Regions from separate parts of the Nocardioides sp. T5 genome, predicted to be linked through region 2. Evidence: predicted binding sites of a transcription regulator. Region 2 holds the regulator's gene; the other holds the start of a gene.

Region 1 (4,411 bases), 670 kb from region 2:
CCGGGGTCGCCGCCGCGGCAGCGAGCACGTCCGCCACGAGCTCGGCGAGCGCCCTGCCGCGGGCGTGCTCCGCGGCCGTGAACGGCGCCGTGCGCCGCAGCTGGACCACGACGTCGCCGATCTCGAGGTCCATGCCGTCCATCAACGGCGAGAGCCCCGCGGCGTCCCGGTCGGCCTCGGCGTCGAAGAGCTGCGCCACGACGTCGGGGAAGGTGGCCGGCTCGGCGAGGATGCTCCGCGCCGCCAGGACGTAGCGGGTCGGTTGGTCGGCCAGAGCGGCCTCGGTGCACGGGAGCACGCTCACGCGGGTGGCGCCCGACCGCTCGACGAGGTCGGCGAGGTCGGCGAGCCCCCAGTCGCCCGGCGTACGGAGCACGAGCTCGTCCGTCACGCGGTCCACGCCGGGGAAGACCTGGAGGCCCAGGATGTTCACGCCAGCCGCCCCGCAGGCGGTGGTCAGCTCGGCCAGGGCACCGGGACGGTCGTCCAGGGTCGTCCGCACTCTCCACAACATGTGCCGATGGTGCCCGGGCGATGTTTCGAACGGTGGTGCGAGGTGTGACGCGCGCGTCACATGGCGACGGCCCGCCCCGCCCCCGCCGAAGTGGCGGAGCGCGGAGCGGGCCGTACGGACCTGGTGGAGCGGCCGGTCAGTGGCCGTGGCCGTGACCGTGGCCGGCGGCGGCCGCCGGCTCCTCCTCCTCGGGCTTGTCCACGACGAGCGTCTCCGTCGTGAGCAGCATCGCGGCGATGGACGTCGCGTTGACGAGCGCCGAGCGGGTGACCTTGACCGGGTCGAGGACGCCCTGGGCGACCAGGTCGCCGTACTCCTCGGTGGCGGCGTTGTAGCCGTTGCCGACGCCGAGCTCGCGGACCTTGGAGGTCACGACGTAGCCGTTGACGCCGCCGTTCTCGGCGATCCAGCGCAGCGGCTCGTCGGCGGCCTTGCGGACCACGCGGACACCGGCGGCCTCGTCACCGGTCAGGCCGAGGTTGTCCTCGAGCACCGACACGGCGTGGATGAGCGCGGAGCCACCGCCGGGGACGATGCCCTCCTCGATCGCGGCACGCGTCGCGGAGACGGCGTCCTCGATGCGGTGCTTCTTCTCCTTGAGCTCCACCTCGGTGGCGGCGCCGACCTTGATCACGCAGACACCGCCGGCGAGCTTGGCGAGGCGCTCCTGGAGCTTCTCGCGGTCCCAGTCGGAGTCGGTGTTCTCGATCTCGGCCTTGATCTGGTTGACGCGGCCATCGACAGCCGTGCTGTCGCCGGCGCCGTCCACGATCGTGGTGTGGTCCTTGGTGATGACCACGCGGCGCGCCTGGCCCAGGACCTCGAGGCCCACCTGGTCGAGCTTGAGGCCGACCTCGGGGGCGACGACCTGACCACCGGTCAGGGTCGCGATGTCCTGCATCATCGCCTTGCGGCGGTCACCGAAGGCCGGGGCCTTGACGGCGGCGACGTTGAAGGTGCCACGGATCTTGTTGACCACGAGCGTCGAGAGCGCCTCGCCGTCGACGTCCTCAGCGAGGATGAAGAGCGGCTTGCCGGTCGCGATGACCTTCTCCAGGACCGGGAGGAGCTCCTGGATCGAGGAGATCTTGCCCTGGTGGAGAAGGATGTAGGGGTCGTCGAGGACGGCCTCCATCGACTCCGGGTCGCTGACGAAGTAGGCCGAGATGTAGCCCTTGTCGAACTGCATGCCCTCGGTGAACTCGAGCTCGGTGCCCATGGTGTTGGACTCCTCGACCGTGATCACGCCGTCCTTGCCGACCTTGTCGAAGGCCTCGGCGAGCAGGTCGCCGATGTGGCTGTCGCGGCTCGAGATCGTCGCGACGGACGCCATGTCCTCGCGGGACTCGACCTCGCGGGCCGCCTCGCGCAGGGCGTCGCCGACGGCCTCGGCCGCCGCGTCCATGCCGCGCTTGAGACCCATCGGGTTGGCACCGGCCGCGACGGCGCGCAGGCCCTCGTGGACCATGGCCTGCGCCAGGACGGTGGCGGTGGTGGTGCCGTCACCAGCGATGTCGTTGGTCTTGGTGGCCACCTCCTTGGTGAGCTGGGCACCGAGGTTCTCGAACGGGTCGTCGAGCTCGATCTCGCGAGCGACGGTCACTCCGTCGTTGGTGATGGTGGGGGCGCCCCACTTCTTGTCGAGGACGACGTAGCGGCCCTTGGGGCCGAGCGTCACCTTGACGGCGTTGGCGAGGGCGTCGACGCCGCGCTCGAGCGCGCGGCGGGCGTTCTCGTCGAACTCCAGGATCTTGGGCATTGCTGTGCTCCTCTAGGGGTGTTCGGGGCCGAACGGCACGGATCCCGGCTGGCGCGAGGCCAGCCGGGATGCCAGGTGCGTCAGGAGACGACGGCGAGGATGTCGCGGGCAGACAGGATGAGGTACTCCTGGCCGGCGTACTTGACCTCGGTGCCGCCGTACTTGCTGTAGATGACCTTGTCGCCCACGGCGACGTCGAGCGGGACGCGGTTGCCGTTGTCGTCGATGCGACCGGGACCGATCGCCACGACCTCGCCCTCCTGGGGCTTCTCCTTGGCGGTGTCCGGGATGACCAGGCCGGAGGCGGTGGTCTGCTCGGCTTCGAGCGTCTGGACGACGATGCGGTCCTCGAGGGGCTTGATGTTGACCGACACTTCGGATCAACCTCCACTTTCTCGTACGAGAGATCTTCAGGACGTGGGCTCGTGATCCGGCGGCACGCCGTCGCGGGGGTCGTGCCAGGCTCACGAGCGCTGGCGCTCTCGGGGTGAGAGTGCCAGAGCAGACGCTAGCACTCTGCCCGATCGAGTGCTAGCGGGAGCCGCCGCTGACAGGATGGCGGCGTGGAGATCGAGACGCTGGACTGGCTGCGCACGGCCGAGGGCGCCCGCCTGCTCGCGGCCGCCGACCGGGCTTGGGCGGACCACCCGGGCGACCCGGTGCGGGTCGCGGGCGACGTACGCCGGGTCGAGCCCGACGCGGAGAAGGCCGCGGCCGCCACCACGCAGGCCCAGCTGCGGGCGAAGGCCGTGGTGAAGTTCGGCGAGGCCGCCCACCTGATGTTCTTCACCCCCGACGCGCTCGAGCAGGCGACGCGGGCGCGGGTCGCTGACCACCGGGCCGCCCGGCTCGCCGCCGCGATCCCCGGCGGCAGCGTCATCGACCTCGGCTGTGGGATCGGCGGCGACCTCGTCGCCTTCGCCCGGGCCGGGCTCGTCGCAGGCGGGGTCGACCTCGATCCCGTCCGCGCGGCGATGGCACGCGCGAACCTCGAGGTGCTGGGGCTCCCCGGCGCCGCGCAGGTGGGTGACGCGACGACCGTCGACCCGCGCGCGTTCGACGCCGCCTTCGCCGACCCGGCACGTCGGGGTGGTCGGGGGCGGGTCTTCGACGTGGAGGGCTGGACGCCGCCGTGGCCGTGGGTGCTGGACCTGCTGGCCCGCCGGTCGCTGGTCAAGGTCGCGCCCGGCATCGGTCACGACCTGGTCCCGGTCGGCGTCGAGGCGGAGTGGGTCAGCGACGGCGGTGACGTCAAGGAGGCGGTGCTCTGGTCCCCCGACCTTGCGACCACCGACCGCCGCGCCACCGTGATCGGCGAGCACGGTCTCGCCACCCTCACCGACGAGGACTCCCCCGCCGACGGGGAGGCGGGGACCGAGGTCCGCGAGGTCGGGGCCTACCTCTACGAGCCCGACGGCGCCGTGATCCGCGCCGGCCTGGTGACCGCGGTCGCCGCCGGCGTGGGTGGCGGCCTGGTCGACCCCCACATCGCCTACGTCACCAGCGACGCCTCGTTCCGTACGCCGTTCGCGCGGGGATACCGCGTCGTCGAGCACCTGCCCTACCGCGAGAAGCAGCTCCGTGCGGCCCTCCACGAGCGCGGGATCGGTCGCCTGACGATCAAGAAGCGCGGGGTGCAGGTCGTCCCCGAGGAGCTGCGCAAGCGGCTGTCGCTGCGGGGGGACAACGAGGCGACACTGGTGCTCACCCGGGTGTCGGGGCAGGGGACGGCCCTGCTCGTCCAGCCGTTCTGACCGGCGCCTCTCGTCAGCAGCCGGGGCGTGCGACGCCCGCCACGGTCACGGGCAGCCGACCCGGCGCTGCGGCCTGTCCGGTCAGCACCTCGACCAGCACCTGCATCGCGGCGGGGGTGTCCCCGAAGGTGGCGATCCGGGTCGGAGCGGCCACCCGGCCCAGCACCCACGGGCTGTCGGTGGCCACGGCGACCTGACCGTCGACCGGCGCGTCCTTGAACCCGGTGAAACCGACCTGCGTGCCCGCGGCGAGCCTGGCCTCCTCGCCGGCGTTCCACGCGTCGAGACGCCGTTCGCGGCGGGCCTCGGACCTCTCCCAGGCGCGCACGCGGCTCTCGTAGGCGCGCTTGCGCTCCTTCTTCCGCCTCTCGGGTCGCGGCTTCG
Region 2 (4,411 bases):
GGAGGGCAACGGCCCGGCGGTCGACACCAAGACGATCACCGTGCAGTAGCCGCGCAGGGTCAGGCCCAGCGGGAGGTGCGCGCCAGCACGGCGGCGACGGCGACGACACCGGCGGTGGACGTGCGGAGCACCTCAGTGCCGAGGCGTACGGCGTGGGCGCCGGCGTCGGTCAGCGCGGCGAGCTCGTCAGGGCTGATCCCGCCCTCGGGACCCACCACGAGGACGATCCGCCCGGCCTCCGGGACCTCCAGCGCCCCCAGCGGCAGCGTGGCGTCCTCGTGCAGGACGAGCGCGAGGTCGGCCTCCGCGACGACCGCCGCGAGGTCGGCGGTCGACGCCAGCGGGGTGACGGTCGGCAGCCACGAGCGTCGCGACTGCTTGGCCGCCTCGCGGGCGGTGGCCTGCCACTTCGCGTGCGACTTCGCTGCGCGCTCGCCCTTCCACACCGCCACCGAGCGCGAGGCCGCCCACGGCACGATGCGGTCGACGCCGACCTCGGTGAGCACCTCGACCGCGAGCTCGCCACGGTCGCCCTTGGGAAGGGCCTGCACGACGGTGATCGCCGGCTCGGGCCTGGGGTCCTGCGCGACGGAGGCGACGGTCACGGAGAAGACCCGCTTGCCGGTCGAGGTCACCGATCCCGTCACCGAGGTGCCCCGACCGTCGGTCAGCACGACCTGCTCCCCCTCGCGGAGGCGTCGTACGGCGACGGCGTGGTGCGCCTCGTCACCGGTCACCTCGACGACGGACCCGGGCGCTGCTCCGGCCAGGGACTCGACGAGGTGGACCGGGAGCGACACCCGGCTCAGCCCTGGAAGGCGTCGCGGAGCCGACCGAACATCGACTTGTGCGGCGCCTCGTTGTTGCCGTCGGGCTGCTCTTCGCCCCGGATCGCCGCGAGCTCTCGCAGCAGCTCCTCCTGGCGCGGGTCGAGGCGCGTGGGCGTCTCGACGGCGATGCTGACCACGAGGTCGCCGCGCCCACCGCGCAGGCTCGGCACGCCGAAGCCGCGCACCACCTGCTCGCTGCCCGACTGGGTGCCGGGGCGGATGTCGAGGTCGTACGTCGTCACGGTCTCCGAGGACTCGTCGGACGAGGCGGGCAGGTCGGCCTCGAGCAGCGGAAGCGTGAGCTGGGTGCCGAGGGCGGCCGCCGACATCGGCAGCGAGATCGTGGTGTGCAGGTCGTTGCCGTGGCGGGTGAACGTCGGGTGGGGCTCGACGTGGATCTCGACGTAGAGGTCGCCGGCCGGGCCACCGCCGGGGCCGACCTCGCCCTGGCCGGTGAGCTGCACGCGGGTGCCGTGGTCGACGCCTGCGGGGATCTTGACCGTCAGGGTGCGACGCGAGCGCACCCGGCCGTCACCCGAGCACTCCCGGCACGGGTCGGGGATGATCGAGCCGAAGCCCCGGCACGCCGCGCACGGGCGGAGGGTGCGGATCTCGCCGAGGAACGAGCGCTGCACCACCGCGACCTCGCCCTGGCCGTGGCAGGTCTCGCAGGTCACCGGCTTGGTGCCGGGCGCGGTGCCCTGTCCCTCGCACGCCTCGCAGCGCAGCGCCGTGTCGACCTTGAGGTCGCGGGTGACGCCGAAGGCGGCCTCGGCCAGCTCGACGTCGAGCCGGATGAGCGCGTCCTGGCCGCGGCGGGCGCGCGAGCGCGGGCCGCGGGTCTGCGCACCACCGGCGGCACCGCCACCGAAGAACGCGTCCATGATGTCGGTGAAGCTGAAGCCCTGCCCGGCGCCACCGAAGCCCTGGCTGAACGCGTCACCGCCGCGGTCGTAGGCCGCGCGCTTGCCGGGGTCGCTCAGCACCTCGTAGGCGCGGGAGACGTCCTTGAACCGCTCCTGGGTCTCCGGGTCGGGGTTGACGTCGGGGTGGAGCTGCCGCGCGAGCTTGCGGTAGGCCTTCTTGACGTCGTCGGCGCTGGCGTCGCGGGAGACGCCGAGGATCTCGTACGGGTCCTGGGTCACTGGTTTCCTTCATCGAGGATCCGGGAGACGTAGCGCGCGACGGCGCGCACGGCTGCCATGGATCCGGGGTAGTCCATGCGGGTGGGGCCGACGACGCCGAGGGAGCCGAGGTGGAACTCCTGCGGGCCGTAGCCGGTGGCCACGACGCTCGTGGCCGCGAGCTCGGAGTAGGGGCCTTCGTGGCCGATGCGCACGGTGAGCGCGTCGGTCCCCGACTCCCCCAGCAGCTTGAGCAGCACGACGTGCTCCTCCAGCGCCTCCAGCAGTGGCCGGACGGCGGTGTCGAAGTCGCCGTAGCGGGCCAGGTTGGCGGTGCCGCCGACCGCGACCCGCTCGTCGCTGCGGTGGTCGGACATCGCCTCGGTGAGCACGCCCACGATCGCGCGGGCCGAGTCGGCCTGCTCGGGGCGTACGCCGTCGGGCAGGTCGGCGAGGGCGGCGGCTGCTGCGGCGATCTGCACGCCGGCGCTGGCCTGGTTGACCAGGACGCGCAGCTCGGCGAGGTCGGTGTCGACCACCGGTGCGTCGAGCTCGACGAGGCGCTGCTCGACCCGACCGGTGCTGAGGATCAGGATCACCATCACCCGGGTCGCGGTCAGCGAGACCAGCTCGATGTGGCGGACCGTCGAGCGGGAGAGCGTCGGGTACTGGACGATCGCGACCTGCCGGGTCAGCTGGCTGAGCAGGCGGACCGAGCGCTGCACGACGTCGTCGAGGTCCACGGCACCGTCGAGCAGCGTCGCGATGGCCCGCCGCTCCGCCACGCTCATCGGCTTGAGGGTGGCGAGCTTGTCGACGAAGAGCCGGTAGCCCTTGTCGGTGGGCACGCGTCCGGCACTGGTGTGGGGCTGGTGGATGTAGCCCTCGTCCTCCAGCGCCGCCATGTCGTTGCGGACCGTCGCCGGGGAGACGCCGAGCCCGTGCCGCTCGACGAGCGCCTTCGAGCCGACCGGCTCCTCGGTCGCGACGTAGTCCTCCACGATCGCGCGCAGCACGTCGAGCTTGCGGTCGTCGACCACGTCAGCCCTCCTCTGCACGTCGGTTTCTGGCACTCGGATAATCGGAGTGCCAACTCTACTAGGAGTCCGTAGGCTCGCCGACATGCCCGACACCGCCCCCCGCTTCACCGAGGTCGCACCCCAGGTCTGGGTGGCGCACTACGACTGGATGCAGGTCAACATCACCCTGGTCGGCGGGTCGGACGGCCTGCTGATGATCGACACGCACGGGTCCGCCGCCGAGGCGCGGGTGGTCGCCGACGACGTACGCCGACTGGGCGCAGGTCCGCTGACCGGGCTGGTCAACACCCACGAGCACTGGGACCACCACTTCGGCAACGCCACCATGGTCGAGCAGTTCGGCGAGATGCCGATCCACGCGACGGACTGGGCGGCGGAGCACATGGAGGTGTCGGCCGGTCATGCCTTCGCGCGCTACGAGCAGGACACCGAGCACCCGCGCCGCGAGGAGGTCCTCGCCACCACGCTCCGCCTGCCCACCCGCACCTTCTCCTCCGCGGTCCAGCTCGACTTGGGCAGCCGGGCCGTCGAGCTGATCCACCCCGGGCGCGGGCACACGGCCGGCGACCTCGTCGTCCGCGTGCCGGACGCCGACGTGCTGGTGGGCGGCGACCTCGTCGAGGAGTCCGACCCGCCGTCCATCGGCGACGACTCGTGGCCGCTGGAGTGGCCGCTGACCCTCGACCTGGTCCTCGGCCTGATGAGCGACACCACGGTGGTCGTGCCCGGGCACGGGAAGGTCGTCGACAAGGCGTTCGTCCAGGACCAGCGTGCCGAGCTCGGTGTCATCGCCGAGACCATCCGCGACCTCGCCTCGCGCGGCGTACCGCGGTCCGAGGCCCTCGCGACCGGCGAGTGGCCGTGGGACCCCGAGCTGCTCGAGAGCGCCGTCCGGCTGGGCTACGAGCACCTGCCCCGCAGCCAGAAGCGGCTGCCCCTGATCTAGGGGCCCTGTCGGCGTCCTTCCTGGCTTCCCCCACCCCCCGGGGGCTGGTCCCGGAGAGGCCGGCCCAGTAGGACTGGGGCATGACCGAGAACAGCGAGTCCCAGACCGACAACACCGAGTCGACCGACACGCCGAAGGCGGGCAGCGGCACGAGCCCGGCCGACTCCGACCACTCCGGCGGCACGGCCTCGCCCGACGACGCCACGCTGGGCGGCATCTCCGACGACCAGCTGCCCGAGGACCTGCAGCCCGGTGAGGACAACCCGCTGGCCGAGCCCCTCGACCCGGACGACGAGGCGACCAAGAGCCGCGAGGAGCTCGAGATGGACGCCACCCAGGACGAGGACAGCGGCGACGGCGCCGAGGGCGCCGGCATCACCGGGGGCTGACCTGCGGCAGGCCCGGTCGGTGTGATCCGCGTCGCACGGCGTGCCACCGCGTCCGCGTGGAGCCGGACGCCTAACGTGGACC

The links. The regulator HrcA, encoded in region 2, represses chaperone genes, less so after heat shock. The targets are predictions, from matches to a motif close to TTGGCACTCGNNNNNNNCGAGTGCCAA.
Region 1: groES (co-chaperone GroES) is a predicted target of HrcA. The motif match lies at 2,782-2,808, and genes of this name have one in related genera.

What each region holds. Positions count from the first base shown of each region.
Region 1 is NZ_CP182415.1:923,875-928,285, reverse strand. Features, by position in the region: gene ACNKF0_RS04465 (GNAT family N-acetyltransferase) at 1-502, opposite strand, end outside; gene groL (chaperonin GroEL) at 651-2,273, opposite strand; gene groES (co-chaperone GroES) at 2,354-2,647, opposite strand; gene ACNKF0_RS04450 (THUMP-like domain-containing protein) at 2,837-4,027, shown strand; gene ACNKF0_RS04445 (glycoside hydrolase family 3 N-terminal domain-containing protein) at 4,041-4,411, opposite strand, start outside.
Region 2 is NZ_CP182415.1:1,589,795-1,594,205, reverse strand. Features, by position in the region: gene ACNKF0_RS07790 (Gmad2 immunoglobulin-like domain-containing protein) at 1-49, shown strand, start outside; gene ACNKF0_RS07785 (16S rRNA (uracil(1498)-N(3))-methyltransferase) at 60-800, opposite strand; gene dnaJ (molecular chaperone DnaJ) at 806-1,975, opposite strand; gene hrcA (heat-inducible transcriptional repressor HrcA) at 1,972-2,994, opposite strand; gene ACNKF0_RS07770 (MBL fold metallo-hydrolase) at 3,077-3,940, shown strand; gene ACNKF0_RS07765 (hypothetical protein) at 4,021-4,329, shown strand.